Regions from separate parts of the Sporosarcina sp. Y1011 genome, predicted to be linked through region 2. Evidence: riboswitches for the same ligand, from Rfam matches in the RefSeq annotation. Region 2 holds a riboswitch; each other region holds the start of a gene.
What was found. A riboswitch is a leader RNA that binds a small molecule or an ion and turns the genes downstream of it on or off. The one in region 2 is predicted to bind thiamine pyrophosphate.

Region 1: another riboswitch for thiamine pyrophosphate. It lies ahead of tenA (thiaminase II); the one in region 2 lies ahead of AC25Y5_RS00200 (acetylornithine deacetylase).
Region 3: another riboswitch for thiamine pyrophosphate. It lies ahead of thiT (energy-coupled thiamine transporter ThiT); the one in region 2 lies ahead of AC25Y5_RS00200 (acetylornithine deacetylase).

The regions. Positions count from the first base shown of each region.
Region 1 is NZ_JBYHFP010000001.1:208,700-214,466, reverse strand. Features, by position in the region: gene AC25Y5_RS01110 (AAA family ATPase) at 1-211, opposite strand, end outside; gene AC25Y5_RS01105 (exonuclease SbcCD subunit D) at 208-1,368, opposite strand; TPP riboswitch at 1,517-1,620, shown strand; gene tenA (thiaminase II) at 1,727-2,419, shown strand; gene AC25Y5_RS01095 (ABC transporter ATP-binding protein) at 2,406-3,155, shown strand; gene AC25Y5_RS01090 (ABC transporter permease) at 3,152-3,892, shown strand; gene AC25Y5_RS01085 (ABC transporter substrate-binding protein) at 3,889-4,863, shown strand; gene AC25Y5_RS01080 (metal ABC transporter substrate-binding protein) at 4,912-5,767, opposite strand, start outside.
Region 2 is NZ_JBYHFP010000001.1:42,705-48,471, forward strand. Features, by position in the region: gene AC25Y5_RS00190 (NADP-dependent oxidoreductase) at 1-626, opposite strand, end outside; gene AC25Y5_RS00195 (hypothetical protein) at 891-1,211, shown strand; TPP riboswitch at 1,255-1,357, shown strand; gene AC25Y5_RS00200 (acetylornithine deacetylase) at 1,565-2,842, shown strand; gene AC25Y5_RS00205 (LLM class flavin-dependent oxidoreductase) at 2,960-4,024, opposite strand; gene AC25Y5_RS00210 (NAD(P)-dependent oxidoreductase) at 4,048-4,689, opposite strand; gene AC25Y5_RS00215 (Rrf2 family transcriptional regulator) at 4,820-5,248, opposite strand; gene AC25Y5_RS00220 (EcsC family protein) at 5,440-5,767, opposite strand, start outside.
Region 3 is NZ_JBYHFP010000017.1:41,585-47,351, reverse strand. Features, by position in the region: gene AC25Y5_RS15355 (M3 family oligoendopeptidase) at 1-1,492, opposite strand, end outside; gene AC25Y5_RS15350 (tryptophan-rich sensory protein) at 1,654-2,385, shown strand; gene thiT (energy-coupled thiamine transporter ThiT) at 2,424-2,981, opposite strand; TPP riboswitch at 3,066-3,168, opposite strand; gene AC25Y5_RS15340 (magnetosome magnetite crystal formation protein family) at 3,276-3,617, shown strand; gene AC25Y5_RS15335 (hypothetical protein) at 3,682-3,798, shown strand; gene map (type I methionyl aminopeptidase) at 3,905-4,651, shown strand; gene AC25Y5_RS15325 (DEAD/DEAH box helicase) at 4,715-5,767, opposite strand, start outside.

The sequences.
Region 1 (5,767 bases), 170 kb from region 2:
AGTCGCTACGCATCGCTCGGATATCCGTCCGGTCTTCTCCACTCGCCTGGCCGTACAATGCAAAACAAATACCATCGAATATCGTCGTTTTTCCCGCCCCGGTGGCACCCGAAATGACGAATAGCCGATTGTCTTTCAATTCCCTGAAATCGACTGTTTCCGTCCCTTTATACGGACCGAACGCTGTCATCGTCAATTGAATAGGTCTCAAAGTCCCGTCCCCTCCTTCTGCATAACTTCATGGAGAACTTGCGCAAACAATTCTTCCGTTTCCGCGTCTGCTGCCTCGCCTTTCATTTCTTCGTAAAATGCTTTAAATAATGCTAAATCATCGTGTTTACCATGTTCCGTCCTCTCTTGTTCGTCCACTCCATTCGCAGTCAGCTTGACCATTTTACGCTCAACATGCATCGCATTCGGATAGACTGAACGAACTTTTTCCATTGGAAATAAAACCGGCGTTTCATCCAGCAATTTCACGAAAACATAATCCTTACTTATAGGATGCAATAAGATATCTTCCATCGTACCTTCGACCGTCCGCATATCATGTTCCGGTTTCAACTCACGTTTTTCAATAATGGTGTGTCCATCAGCGTCCATATCGACAATGAAAAAACCTTTTTTATGATGTTCTTCTGAAATCGAATATTTCATCGGCGAACCTGCAAAACGGACTGACTCATTCAATACATAATGCGCCTGATGCAAATGACCAAGTGCCGTGTAATGGAACGGTTCAAAAAGATGTGCCGATACGTATTCCGCACCGCCAATCGCGAGTGGCCGTTCCGAATCACTTGTGTTGTCTTCGCTTTCTCCATGAGGTGTTACAAACGCATGTCCAACAAAAACGTGTCGCGCACTATTTGACATCTGGGGGCGAATCCCTTCTATCACTTTTTTCATCGCGTCATTATGATTCGCAATCGTTTCATCTCCATGTATATGTTTCACGACGGAAGGATCTGCAAATGGAACCAGGTGAAAATGGACTTCGCCGAATTCATCCGTCAAAACGACCGGCTCAATAACTTTCGTCAGTTGACCGGCTATATGATAACCGTTTGCCCGCATCAATCCGCTGCCAAAATGGAGACGCCCAGGACTATCATGGTTACCGCTAATAGCGAGGACCGGCGTCCCTAGTTCTATGGTGATTCGTTCGAGCAAGTCATCGAGCAACGCAACGGCTTCTGTTGGCGGTACTGCCCGGTCATACAAATCCCCTGCGATGACGACCGCATCGGGTTTCTCCTCTATGATTGCCTCTATAAATTGGTCAAGAACATACCGTTGTCCGTCTGTCATGTAAATGCCTTGAACAAGCTTACCTAAATGCCAGTCTGCAGTATGGAAAAACTTCACTGTCATTTCCCCTTTCAATGATCTTTTCTACTACTTTACAGGACAAACCGAGAAAAATGAAACATGCATTCCTTTTTTCAATTCCAAGATTAAGGTTGACCTCCCAATTTTTCTATGCTTATATTAGAGATGAATCCAATTTCATAAGATCCACCGCTAGGGGTGCTCTAACAGAGCTGAGAGAGGCATGTGTCTTGACCCTTATAACTTGAACTGGTTAATACCAGCGTAAGGAAGAGGTGCTGACACAATATTTCTGCCAGTCTGTTTTTGCAGATACAATTGACAGTCTACAACCCACTTCTTTTTCAAGGAGTGGGTTTTTGGTTGGCTATCAATTTTAGGGAGTGTTGGAGAGATGAAGTTTACTGACCGCTTACTGGAAAAAATAACACCAATTTGGAGACAGAATCACAGCCATCCGTTCGTTCAAGGGATTGGCAATGGTACCCTAGACCCCGATAAATTTAGATTCTACATGGTACAAGATTATTTATATTTGATTGATTATGCAAAAGTTTTTGCAATTGGGGCTGTAAAAGCCGACGACTTGGAAACAATGGGCAAGTTCGCTACGCTACTTGATGGCACACTGAATACAGAAATGGTACTACATCGTAGTTATGCGCTCCGGTTCGGTATTTCTGAACATGAACTAGAAAACGCAAAGCCCTCTCCTATCGTGCTTGCCTATACGCACTACATGTTACATGTCAGCCAAAACGGTACTGTCGCCGAAGTTATGGCTGCACTTCTTCCATGCGCGTGGAGTTACTGGGAAATAGGTAAAGAGCTAAATGCGATTCCAAGCGCAGCTGAACATCCGTTATACGGTGATTGGATACGCATGTATTCGTCCGAAGATTTCGGCGATCTCGCAATCTGGTGTATCGATTTGATGAATAAATCTGCAGAAGGAAAACCTGAACATGAACTATTAAAGCTCGAAGAAATCTTCCTTAATACAACTCGCTATGAATATATGTTTTGGGATATGGCCAACACGAAACAGATGTGGCCCGGGGTTGAAAACTCTAATGTTATCGTTTGACAATGTATCATTCGCCTATCATTCAAGCAACAACATACTGGAAAATCTATCATTTAATGTACTTCCCGGTGAATTCATTTCAATAATCGGGGTTAGTGGTTCCGGTAAAAGTACCATCTTCCGACTTGTAACAGGATTAGATGAACCTACTTCTGGCACCATTTCACTCGATGGGGTTCAAAACAACCGCCGCCTTGGTAGCGTCGGTTATATGCCGCAGCAGGATTTGCTTCTGCCTTGGCGCACGATTTTAGAAAATGCATGTCTCCCACTTGAACTAAAAGGGATGAAACAGCAGTCTGCAAATAATCAGGTATTACCGTTATTAAAGGAGTTCGGTCTTGGCGGTACAGAAAAAAAATATCCGGCGGAACTTTCTGGCGGGATGAAACAGCGAGTCGCTTTTTTGCGCGCTGTCCTTTCCGGAAATTCCCTTCTCCTGCTGGATGAACCATTTTCTGCATTAGATGCGATAACTAAGTTATCAATGCAAGAGTGGCTAATTGATCAATGGAAGATACATCAATTTACTGTATTATTCATTACACATGACGTTGAAGAAGCGCTATTTTTATCAGACCGTATTTTCCTGTTAAGAAATGAGCCGGTTACTACATTCGAAGAAATCAGCGTTCCACTTGAAAGGCCTAGAACAAGAAGTGATTTACATCGAACGGATTTGCTTGAGCTAAAGGAACAATTGCTAAATACGCTACGTAGTGAGGTAATGCAATGAAAAACATTACCTCACTTCTTATTATTGCGTTATTCGGTAGCATCTGGGAGCTAGGTGCAAGACTTTACGATAAACCATTCATCTTGCCTTCTCCTATTCAAATTTTAATCCGTTTTTGGGAGCTAAAAGAAATACTGTTGTTAAAGCACTTACCGATGACTTTACTAACAATTATCATCGGACTAGTCATTTCAATTATTTCAGGAGTTGCAATCGCCGTTTGGATGTCTTCCAGTCCCAGAGTTCGAAAAGCGCTCTATCCGATTTTAATAGCTTCACAAATGATTCCTATTATTGCACTTGCACCTATTTTTGTCCTCTGGTTCGGATACACAATTTGGAGTAAAGTCGCAGTTACAGTACTCATCACCTTTTTCCCGATTACTGTAAATACATACGACGGGCTATCTTCTGGAAGTAAAGAAATACGCGAGCTTTTTTTAACAATGGGCGCAAAAAAACAGGATATTTTCTTGAAATATTCTGTTCCCACTGCCCTACCCCACTTCTTTTCAGGATTGAAGATTGCCGTTACATTGAGTGTGATTGGCGCAGCAATCGGGGAATGGCTCGGGGCGCAGGCTGGTCTTGGATACTTTAGTCGCCGAATGATGACTCAGTTCGATGGTGCAGCTGTATTTGCACCTATTCTTGTACTGACCCTCGTTGGAATTACATTTTTCATGGGAATCACATTCATTGAAAATCGACTGTTAAAATGGAGGACTAAAAATTGAGGAAAATCATATTATCCCTATCATGCATCGCACTTATTTTACTGCTGAGCGCTTGTAATGTAGAAAAAGACAATAAAGTTAGCATCATGCTCGACTGGTATCCAAATGCAGTTCACAGTTTCTTGTATGTCGCACAGGAAAAAGGCTATTTTAAAGAAGAAGGAATTGAAGTTGATATTCAATTTCCTGCAAATCCAACAGATCCCATTAATCTTGCAGCCGCTAGTAAAGTAACTATGGGAATCACCTATCAACCGGATGTCATTATTGCAAAATCCGAGCAGAACATAGATGTTAAATCGGTCGGAGCCCTAGTCCGATCTCCGCTTAATCATGTCGCATTTCTAAAAGAAACCGGGATTAAAACACCTAAAGATTTAGAGGGGAAGACAATTGGTTATACAGGGATTCCACTGAACGAAGCCATTCTCCAAACAATGATGGAAGCGGACGGAGCCGATTATAATAAAACGAAAATGGTTGACGTAGGATTTGAATTGAATTCATCACTCGTTTCGAAAAGTGCAGAAGCTGTAATTGGTGCATACATCAATCATGAAGTACCCCTGCTCGAATTTGAAGGTTACCCAACTGGTGTGATGGATCCTACAGATTACGGCGTACCTTCATTTTATGAACTTGTTGTCGTAACAAGTGATGATACATGGAAGAAAGATCAGAAGAACATTGAAGCATTTTGGCGAGCTTCCGCAAGAGCGTTTGATGATATTGAAAAAGATCCTGAAGCAGCACTATCAATTCTCTTGAAAAATCAGGATACAGCCAATTTCCCACTCGTAGAAGAGGTTGAAAAAGAATCTCTGTCAATTCTACTGCCCAAAATGAAAGCTCCTCATACATTTGGGGAACAAGATGAAGAAACATGGAAAGTAACTGCCAAATGGATGAAGGAATATGGATTATTAAAGAAAGATGTAAATCTTGAAGGTATTTTTATTAATCTAAAATGACAAAAGCGGCCTGAACTTTCCATTTGAAAGGTCAAGCCGCTTTGTAGTCTATTGGTCATTCAAACCATTAAAAATCATGTCCGTGTTCCATTTCAACATTTTTATATACGTATCGCCATCTTCACCTGGTTTCCCTAAGGAATCTGTAAATATTTTCCCTTTAATTGGCACATTAGTTTCGCGAGATACCATTTCCATGCTTCGGGGATCGACACTCGTTTCTAAAAATAAGCCCCGAGCATTTTCGCTTTTAATTGTAGAAATGATGTTTGTCAGCTGTTCAGGAGTTCCTTCATGATGTGAATTGATTTCCCAAATGTAAGCCGCACTAAAATCATACGCATCTGAGAAATACTTGAACGCACCTTCGCTAGTTACGAGTATACGGTGTTCTTTAGGAATTTCATTCATTTTTTGTATAATCTCTTCATGAAGGGCTTGAAGTTCAGCACTATAAGCATCCGCATTAGCATCATACTTAGCCGCATTATCTGGGTCTAATTTCTTCAATGCGTCACGGACATTCTCAGTGTACTTTATGCCATTTCGTACATCGAGCCAAGCATGGGGATCTTCTTCCCCTTTATGGTCCTCCGAATTAAGGAGCTTCGGCTTCACCCCTTCACTTACACGAAATACTGGCGCATCAACGCCCGACTTCCCGGCCGTCTCCATCAATTTCGTAAACCATGCATTTCCTTCTTCTAAATTTAGCCCATTATAAAAAACAACATCTGCATCTGTCGTTAGAACGACATCATCGGGAAGTGGATCATATTGGTGTGGGTCTGATCCAATCGGTGCAAGACTGTGAACCTCAACCAAGTCTCCTCCGACATTTTTCACAATATCGTAGATAATTGAATACGTAGTAACAATCTGCAGTTTTTCACCCTTCTCTTTT
Region 2 (5,767 bases):
AGGTCTGTCCAAAAACTTTCTTTCTTATAATTCACAGCTGCATCAAAGCCGAGTACATTCAATAAGTAGTCAATCTTTTCATCTGAACCAGCAATACCTACTACTTTTGCCCCGTTGATTTTCGCGATTTGTCCAACTGCTGAACCAACAGCCCCGGCAGCACCAGAAACGACGACCGTTTCACCTTCTTTAGGTTTTCCGATATCAAGCAATCCAAAATATGCAGTTAAGCCTGTCAAACCGAGAATACCTAAATGTGTTGAAATAGGCGCCAACTTAGGGTCTATTTTGCGAATTTCATTTGCAGTGGCTACGGTATATTCAGCCCAACTGAGATTTCCAGTAATTACATCACCTTGTTTGAAGGCGTCCGACAGGGATTCAACCACCTCACCCACGACACCCCCAGAAATGACCTTATTCAATTCAAATGGAGCAATATATGACTTGGCATCTTGCATTCTTCCACGCATGTATGGATCTACAGACAAATAAAGCGTCCGTACTAAAATTTCATTTACTTTTGGTGAGGGAACTGAACTTTTTACAAAGGTAAAGTCTTCTTTGGTAGGCATTCCAGTGGGCCGATTTGCTAGATGAATTTCCTGTTGTATCAATTGTGTCATTGCAATTCCTCCTTTGTAGTTTGCCGAATTTGTTGGCAATAGAAACCCTAACACTCAGGAGTTACCAAGGTCAATGATTATAGCCTGGCGTCTCATTTTCATTGATTTGCTATTTTCCCGAATTGCTTTGGTGTTGGCACCGGTGTCTTAATCTCAGCAGACACCTGTGGAGGAACCCCAAAATAGTATCCAAAAGTGTTATAATTATAGTTAACTATAACTATTATGTTATTAATATGAACTAGTGGAGGACTTTAAATAAACATGAAGAAAAAGCACATACTTTTTTTGGCTTTGACCTTAATAGTGGCTTTACCAACGTCAGCTACTGTTGTATTAGCAACTAACGAGGCGGAAGTTCAAGCTGTTAAACAAAAAGAAGTCACGACTGCCGCAAAATTTACGGATATTCCAAATAGTCATTGGGCGAAAAATGAAGTTATGCAACTTGTGGAGATTGCTTCCAAAGCATCGTTTTTATCTAATGAACAGTTAGGGTACACAATGAAAATAAAGAACGTATTGCGTAATATTGGATTAACGCAATATCTTCCTGAAGGGGAAGAACGAACGGATGCATTATGAACCTCGTTCTTGGCTTAATCATAAAGAAAACACGAATTGAATAGAAGACTGCTAGGGGAGCCAATTTGGCTGAGACGCATCATGCATGTAAACCCTTCGAACCTGATCTAGTTCATTCTAGCGTAGGGAAGCAACTGAACTCTACATCAAATGAATGTAACTACGTAGAGAACAGCCGCTTTCCGATTATGGAAGGCGGCTGTTTTCTGTTCCATCGCAAATTCAATGAACTAGGGGTTTCCCATCATACACGCTTCGGCGCATTAGCTCTGTTAATGCACCGAATTCAATATTGCAATCTATCCAGTACGGATTTACTTTACTAAAAATTAAATAAAGAATGGATGATTGAAATGGAAAATAGTATTAGCAACTTGGTTGATGAACGTCAAGAGGAGCTATTGCAATTACTTGCAGATCTAGTTCAGTTTCCGACTGTCAGCCCGCCTGCAAGAAATACAGCCGAGGTGCAGCAGTATATTCAAGAGTTTTTAAAACAAGAAAAATTCGATACAGCCAGTTGGGATGTGTTCCCTGGTGATCCAAACGTGGTAGGCATAAAAAAAGGGACAGATGGAGCTCTGTTTAACAGCTTACTCATTAATGGTCATATTGATGTTGCGGAAGTTGGGGATGAAACAGAATGGACTGTGCCTGTCTTTGAACTGACAACTAAAGATGGAAATGCATATGGACGAGGAACGTCCGATATGAAAGGTGCAGTGGCAGCGACTTTACTAGCCGTAAAATTATTAAACGAACTAGGTGTGGAACTTAAAGGTGATTTGCAGATTCAGACTGTCATTGGGGAGGAAGCAGGAGAAGCTGGAACACTTTCGTGTATGGAAAAAGGCTATACAGCAGACTTTGCAATCGTCGTCGATAGTAGCGATAGTCAAATTCATGGCCAGGGTGGAGTAATAACCGGCTGGATAACGATTAAAAGTAAGGAAGTTTACCATGATGCAATGAGGATGAGTATGCTTAATGCGGGCGGAAACGTTAATGGGGCCAGTGCTATTGAGAAGATGATGAAAGTAATTGCCGGACTACAAGACTTAGAGCGTCACTGGGCCGTGACAAAACAATATCCAGGTTTTGTACCTGGTAGCAACACCATCAATCCTGCAGTTATAGAAGGCGGAAGACACGCGGCTTTTGTAGCGGATGAATGCCGGCTTTGGATCACCGTTCATTTTTATCCGAATGAAACCTATCAATCTGTGATAAATGAAATCGAGGAACATTTGAACCATGTAGCAAAAGCTGATCCATGGTTAAGAGAAAATCCCATTCACTATCGCTGGGGTGGAAAATCGATGATTGAAGAACGCGGGGAAATATTCCCTGCACTTGAAATGAATGAGGGGCATGCGGCCGTTCAACTTCTAGCATACTGTCATGAACACACCGAAAAAAGTCCCGTAATCATCGGCATGTCAAGAACAGTAACAGATGCAGGATGGATAGGCGAAGCAGGGATTCCCACAGTTATTTATGGTCCTGGGAAGTTGGAAGAGGCCCATACAGTTGATGAAAAAATAAACATTGAAGAACTAATGGCTTTTACAAAAACGCTTATGATATTTATAAATAAGTGGTGCAATTTGAAAAGAATGGAGAGCAAGTAGTCTCCCCATTCATCTAATACTATTATGCTATTATATGTTGCTTAATAAGTGAAGTCATTTCTTATGCGTCATCAAATGATTGGTATGTTTCAAGAGGTAGATGATCAAAGGATAACCTTACCTAGTGGTTTCCCGTCGAACGATGGGAGCTACTTCTGTTGCTAACATTTCAATACTTGCTGCGACTGAAGAAAACGGCAAGCCTCCGATATCCATTTGTGCAATGAAGCGTTGGTGTCCAAATAATTCGTGTTGATGAAGAATCTTCTCGACTATTTGCTGAGGGCTGCCAACAAATAGTCCGGTTTCGGGACTGGCCATATGGTCGAAATCAGAACGAGAAATTCTCGTACTCATTCCACGTTGTTTGTTCACGTACCCCCAGTAATTTGCATAGTAGGGATAGAAATCGTCTTTTGCTTGTTGTGAAGTCTTTGCTATATACGTGTGTCCTGTTACAGCTATTTTTAGATCCTCTTCAAGATGCCCTGCATCTTTGCCTGCTTGACGATACAAATCAACAAGTGGCTTAAAACGAATTGGGTCGCCGCCAAGTATGGCTAATGCTAAACCAGTTCCAAGTTTGCCTGCTCGTATTGCACTTTCAGGTGTGCCACCGACACCAACCCAAATCGGCAGTTTATCTTGAACAGGCCGGGGGGCAATCATAGAATTAGTTAGAGGCGAACGGAATGACCCATTCCAACTGACGATTTCATTCGCATTCAATTGTTGGAGAAGTCGAATATTTTCATCGAAGAGCTCGTCATAATTGTTTAATTCATGGCCGAATAACGGAAAGGATTCTACGAATGCACCACGACCTGTAATAATCTCAGCACGGCCATTCGAAATCAAATCCAGTGTTGCAAAATCCTCGAATAGACGAACGGGGTCGACCGTACTCAAAACAGTCGTTGCACTCGTCAATTTAATACGCTTTGTGTTTTGTGCCACTGCTGCAAGAACAACTGGCGGAGCCGATATTGCATAATCCAAGCGATGATGCTCACCGACACCAAAAATATCAAGTCCGACTTCTTCAGTCAACTTTCCAATCGCCATTACTTCATGAAGGCGCTGTTGAATACTTATTGTGTTTCCAGTTTGAGGATCTGGACCAAGATCCCCGAAGGTATATATTCCAATCTCAATTCCAGATTTCTTGGTTTCTTTTGGCATAGTACTCATCTCCCAAAACCTAGTTATTCTGCTTCAGAAACAAGAGTAAAACGTTCATTTATATGTTGAGGATTCTCGATTTCATCAAGAACTGCGACTGCGTAATCTGCATAACTTACGTAGCTATCACCTTTTGAATTTACCATTAAATTGTCTTTTCCTTTTTGATACGAACCCGTTCTTTTTCCTTCAGGATTGAAGAATGCTGCTGGGCTAATGAATGTCCATTTAACTCCACTCGTCTTTTGCAGATCTAGTAAGTTCTGTCCTTGATTGGAAGCAGTTGCAAAGTATTCTTTAGGGAATTCGGGTGTGTCAATTAGGCGGATGGTTTTAGCTTCATCTACAAACAAGCTACCTGCACCACCTATAACAATTAATCTTGTTTTGGGAGCGGCTTTAAACACTTCTATTAATGCTTTTCCAGCATCTACATGGAGGTGTTCTTTTCCTGCAGGAGCGCCGAATGCATTTACGACAACATCAAATTGCTGAATGTCTTCAGCTTGCAGGTCAAATATATCTTTTTCGAGAATGTTCGTTTTTTCCCCAGACATTTTTGCTGCGTTTCTAACGATAGCTGTAACTTCGTGTCCTCGGTCAATCGCTTCTTTTACAATAAGACTTCCTGCTTTTCCTGTTGCTCCGATAATTCCAATGTTCATAATAATTCCTCCAGTTTTTTTGGCACATATTTACTAATATGCTCCTAATGATTTGTAGCTATTCATGATATTAATTTAGAATGTAACTGTAATGGTTACAGTTACAACGGTAACCAAAAAATCGAATAAACTATCCAATTTTTTGTGTTAATACCGATATTAACTCTTCCATCGAAATTTCATGTAAAACAGATTCCATCGCATCTTGAGCCCGTAGTAAAATCAGTTCAAGAACAGCCTCAATATTGGCACCAACAGGGCAATTTGGATTTGGTTTTTCATGAAATTGAAAAAGCTCGCCTTCTTCTACGACTTCAACTGCCCTGTACACATCGAGCAGGGTAATATCTTTTAAAGATTTTTGAAGTGTAGCTCCTCCAAGACCTCGCCGAACTTGAATAAGTCCTGCGTTTCTTAGTTTACCAATTACTCTTCGTATGACTACAGGATTTGTATTCACACTTTCCGCAATCCATTCAGAAGTGCAAAGCTCGTTTCTTTCGATTGCTACGAGGGATAGAATATGAACTGCAACTGTAAAACGACTACTGATTTTCATTGCAAGTAACCTCCCGATGTAATCATTATAGTTACATCAGATAATGATTGTCAATCTTTATAATTTAAGTGAAGGGGGAATCGTGTGAATCAAGTTGAAATCCCTGTTTTATTGCCGTAAAAAAGTATGGTTGAATGATATCAGCGGGTCACAAATTTAATGCGAATGATGCATTTGTACATATTGAAGAGTTAGGTAGTTTGGCTTTTAGAACTAACATCATTCCTAAGTCTTTCAATAATTCTTCTCTTTCGGTAAAGCATTTTACCAGCTTCAGCAATATCACTCACTGCAGAACGATTGATGAACGCACCGAACACCAGCCCTGCGATAGGTACCATTTGAAACAGCTTTTTCCAACCGAATTGATCCCGGAAAGAAAAAACGACCTCGCGCCAGCCTTGCAGTTCAGAAAGGACTTCGCGTTTTGTGGAGTCATCGGGATTATCAAATTGAGACAATTGTGTAAGAATGGTTTGTTTACCTACAATGTCAGCAGATACAAATTGCATGCATTTT
Region 3 (5,767 bases), on a different contig from region 2:
CAAGGGCATCTCCATAAGCTTCTTTCTGCGCTTCTGCCATTAACTCATTCAACCTTGCAGCAGGAACATTTCCATTTTTCCGTTCTTCATAGAACCTTGTTTCAAAGAGGAATCTAGAATGGATATTCATAAAGAATGCAACGCTTCGCTGAATTTTATCTTCTAACAAAGCGATCTTTTCATCTTTAGTTTCAGCCGCTTTAACTGCAGCATCCGCAACAATCATTTCCGCAAATGTTGAAGCCGTTTCGGCCACTCCCATTGCATACTGTCGATTCATCCAATGGACAGGACGCAACGCATAAGAATGGAATGCATGACCAAGTTCATGTGCAAGCGTCGCAATATTCGACATTGTTCCACTATAAGTCATAAAGATACGTGATTGCTCTGACATCGGCATACCTGTACAGAATCCACCCGGTCGTTTATTTGGTCGGTCTTCCGCCTCTATCCAACTCTCTTCAAACGCAATTCGTGAGAATGATTCAAGTTCCGGACCGAATTCGCCAAAGTGTTTTAATATGAATTCTGCTCCTTCCTGATAGGTCATCTTCTTTGTAGATGTTGTAACCGGTGCATCCATGTCATACCAGTTCATCTTATCAGTACCTAGCATTCTCGCTTTGGCGTTCAAGTATTCCACGAAAGGTGCTTTATTTTCGCCAATTGCTCCCCACATTGCATCCAGCGTCTCTTCACTCATTCGATTGCGGAGCAGGGGTTCTTTCAATACGGAATCCCAGCCGCGTTTCTTGTATACTTCCAGTCTAAATCCTGCGATATGATTTAAGGCAGATGCAAAAAAGTCTTCTTTTCCTTGCCATGCTTCTTCCAATGCTTCAAATGAATGTTTTCGTATGGATGCATCTGCATGTGAACTTAGATTATTCGCCTGCCCTACAGAAAGTTCTTTTTCTTCTCCGTCAAGTTCAATTTTTATCTTAATATCACCGACCAACATATCATACAATTGGCCCCACCCATGATAACCATCTACACTCAAAGAAGTGATAATACTTTCTTCTTCTTCGGACAATTTCAATTCCACTTCTTTGCGCCATTCATTCAGTACGAATGCAAATTCTTTTAATTCATCTGATACCATAAGCCCATTCCATGTATCTTCATCAGCTTTAGCAAGTGTTTGTTGAATGATAAGCCAGACTGTTGAGAAGCGTGCCCCTAGTGAAGCCGTTTCCCCTTGCAGTTGCAATGCTTTTTTATCAGTCGTGTCAGCCGCTAGAAAACAGCCAATGACAGCGCCTGCCTGCGACATATTAAGTGCTGCGTCAACCAGTGATTCAATAAGATTTGCAACGGCTTGTGAATCGGTTGCAGACTGGGGAACTGGAAATTTTGAAGCTGTTTCTTCTAACGAACTGATTTTCTCCTTTACACCATCTAAGTGTGTCCGCAATTCGTTTGATTCACTTCCACCTTTGAAGAAAACGTCAAGATCCCAGACTTCCGAATATTTTTTAAGCGCCATATTAATTCCCCCTTCACTTCATTCTAAATCTTCTAAAAACACCATCTAATTATAACATGAATCTTCGGTATGCGAAATTATGCAATTGTGACGGAAGGTTCATACTTTCCTTCGCAGGGTCCAGCTTTCCTCTGTATACTATTCAGTAGGGGGATTTAAATATGTTTAGAATACTACTCATGGTACTTTCACTCATTGCAGTTATTGTTGTCAACGCAACTGCAAATATATTACCTATCAATGGAAAAACAACTGGTGAAATCTCAAATAGTTTACCGGTATTATTTACACCGGCTGATTATGTCTTTTCAATATGGGCAGTTATATATATGCTACTGGCTTTCTGGTTATATGGCTTCATACGGAATAAGGCAAACGTTGAACATGCATTGTTCAACCGTAGAGCAGTTTTTTTTGTAATCAGCTGCCTATTTAATATCGCTTGGATCCTACTTTGGCATTTCGGTTATTTTAAATGGACGATTGTTATCATATTAGGACTTCTGTTAGCGCTATTGTCCATTTATTTTACCTACTCCAAAAAAGATAATTCCTTTTTCGGTAGGGTTCCAATTGCAGTCTATCTCGGATGGACTTTTGTCGCAGCAATTACAAATATCAGTTATGTCCTCACTTTGCATGAGTGGAGTGGATTGGGATTAAGTACCCCATTATGGACCGTCATTTACTTGACCATTGCTACTGCAATTGCTCTTCATTACCTATACCATTATGCAGATATTTCTCTAGCTCTCGTCTTTGTTTGGGCATTTATCGGTATCGCTGTAAAAAATGGTATAAATGAGTTATTTGTTACTACCGCAGCTCTGTTTCTTGCAGCCACCATTATCGGCTTCATGGTCATCAACAGAAAATCGCTTGCAACCAAATAAGAAACCGCCATTCTTCCATAAGGAAGGACGGCGGTTTCTTATTTAGGCTCAAGTAGCCGGGGTGCTGTAGTAAATAATATGGACGCAACGATTGCCGTCAATATTATTGCAGGGATCATATAGGAAGCGTTATAAACAAGAGAATATAACCAGACAGGCTGTCCTTCAGGCGCATAGGAAGCAAAGAACACAATGCCACCGATGAAGTGAATCAGGTATCGGAGAAGCCCCCCTATGATTGTCCCAATGACGATTGCGGCAACCACTGAACCTTTCTTACCTTTCGTTTTACTACTTAACAGCCAAGCTAGTGTTACGCCTGCCAGACCCACAACGGCATAAGCCACGAAATAATCGAGCGCCGCTTGAACAGGGTTTAATACATAGCCCCCTGTTACCAACTGCAGCAGTCCACTTACAAAACCTGTAAGCATACCCCCTGCAATTCCCCAACGGAATGCCATAACAACTACCGGTAGCATTGACAACGTAACCGATCCGCCTTGAGGCATTGAAAATCCGATTTTATCTAGAACAAAAGAAATTGCTCCTAAAATAGCAACCTCAAGTAATAATTGAAGTCTTTTCCTATCCATCTCAAATTCTCCTCCTACCTAGTTGTAGCGTAGGATGTGGGCATAAAAAAAAAGACATCCCGGATAGAATGGGACATCAAATATGTCAGTTTCCATCCACATTCCTACGCAAGAATAATCTTACAGGTTCTAAGGGTCAGAACTTCATGTCCAATCTCAGCCAAAACAGGCACCCCTTGTGGTTAAAGTTATTCAAATGTCTATTTCATTGTATAGGAGGGTAATCCTATAAGCAAGATGATTAACAAACATAGTGATTTTCCTATATAGTAAAAGTTGAACGGAGGAATCTACATGACAAACAGTAAACTATTAGCTGCTCTATGCTATTTTAGTGTCTTCTTCTCCCCTTTGCTTCTTCCCATCATTGTTTATTTTGTTACAGATGATCGAGAAGTGAAATCCCATGCAAAACGTTCTTTAGTTTCACACCTTGTTCCTGTCATCCTCCTTATTGCTACAATTGTCATATTTTCTTTTTCAATGTTTTCCTTTACGGAGAGTATCAATGGAATGCCGAGCACAAACTTCGGATTTTGGCAACTTACGCCATTCTTATTCATGCTTATCTATGGACTACTGCTTATGGCCATTCTAGTATGGAATGTTTTTCAAGGTGTTAAGGTATTGAGATGAATGTTTACTAAACCTCTATTTCGGGAAAATGATAAACATATGCTTTCACTAGGAGTGATTATTTATGAAAATTGGAAAACTTTTAAAAACCGCTATGAAATGGGCGCCCATTATCTACCCGGTTGTGAAAAAAGCCATGTCAAATAAAAAAACATCAGGTACATTAAAACCAAGAAGATAATAAGATGGTCTACAAACATTTTTCTGGTTTGTAGACTTTTTTGTTCTGTTTATTATGATATAGTATGATATAGAAAAGAATGCACGGTAGAAAGGACTTGGAAATAATGATTGCAAAAACGGTAGAGGAAATTGAAGCTTTAAAAAAAATCGGCAAAATTGTAGCCGAAATCAGAGACGTGATGAAAGAAGCGACAATCCCCGGTAAAACAACAAAAGAAATTGATGACATAGGCGGACGTCTCTTCAAAGAGAAAGGCGCAATTTCAGGACCGATTGCAGAATATGACTTCCCTGGAAATACATGCATTAGCGTCAACAGTGAAGTTGCGCATGGCATGCCAGGTTCCCGCATTATAGAGGATGGAGATCTCGTTAACATCGATGTCTCCGGTTCATATAATGGATACTTCGCTGATACTGGTATTTCATTTGTCGTCGGTACGCCTGATGAAAAGAAACAGCAATTATGTGATGTAGCTAAAAGTGCATTTGAGCGTGCAATGACGAAGGTCAAAGCCGGTTCCAGTTTAAACCAAATTGGAAAAGCGGTTGAACGCGAAGCAAAAGAACACGGCTTGAAAGTCATCAAGAACTTGACTGGCCACGGCATCGGGAAAGCATTGCACGAAGAACCATCCCACGTGCTCAACTATTATGATGCTTGGGATAAGACACTTCTGAAAGAAGGGATGGTTCTAGCGGTTGAGCCCTTTATCTCTGAAAAAGCAGAGCATATCATCGAGTCTGGGGACGGATGGACCTTCATCACACCTGACAAGTCGCTCGTTGCACAAATCGAGCATACGATTATCGTTACAAAAGGTGAACCAATTATACTGACACAACTCTAATAACAAAAAAGGGCTGTTCCCCGTCAATCCAATGTAGTTGGGTTGACGGGGACAGCCTTTTTTTCATTTCTTTTTGGGAAGTCCAATTGTTTTCGAATTGCCTTCTGCAAGGTGGCCTTTATACCATACTTTTTGAACCGTTTTAATACCTTTTGTCAGCTTGCGGTAATCACGTTCTTCCGCATATGATAATAGCGTCAATACTTCTCCATCTCCGCCTGCACGTCCTGTTCTACCAGAGCGGTGCAAGTACTGTTCAACTGTGTGAGGCACATCTACATGGATAACATGCGTCAACCCATCGATGTCCAGTCCTCGTGCAGCCAAATCTGTTGCTATTAAAATCTGTAATTCACCTTTACGGAAACTTTCCAATGTTTGCTGTCTCTCAAATTTCGTCATTTCTGAATGAAGGACTGCTATTGGTGCTTCGTTATACTTGAGCTTCATTTCTTTCATGCGAAGCTGATCCACATTGTTAATAAATGCAAGAGCACGAATTCCCTTCAAATAAGAAATCCCACGCAATACATCCGTTTTGTCCCGTGCATCTGTCTTCACAAATGAATGGACGACGGTACCTGACTTCGGCATTTCTTCCGGGCCAACTTGGATGCGAATTGGATTATTCATAAACTTGCTAGCAACAATTTCAATTTCATCTGTTATTGTTGCAGATACGGCAACAACTTGTCTTTCCGGATTTGCCGCCTCAATCATACTTTTCACGATAACGCGATGATCACGCGCTAGCAGCTGATCGCCTTCGTCGAGAACGATGTGACGAATATCGTGCATTTTTAATTTTTTCACTTTAATGAGTTCAGCCAAACGACCGGGTGTTCCAACAACGATTGTCGGTTTTTTCTTCAACTGTTCAATCTGACGCTGCATATTAGCCCCGCCAATTAATTGTGTCACAGTAATACCCGTCCCTGTCACCCATTCTCTGATGACGTTGACGATTTGCATCGACAGCTCCTGAGAAGGTGTAATAATCAATGCCTGTGTCTGTTTTTTATCGCCATCGACCAATTGTAGAAGCGGTAGTACAAATGCAAGTGTCTTACCCGAACCAGTCGGTGATTCTGCCACGATATCTTTGCCTGCAATCAT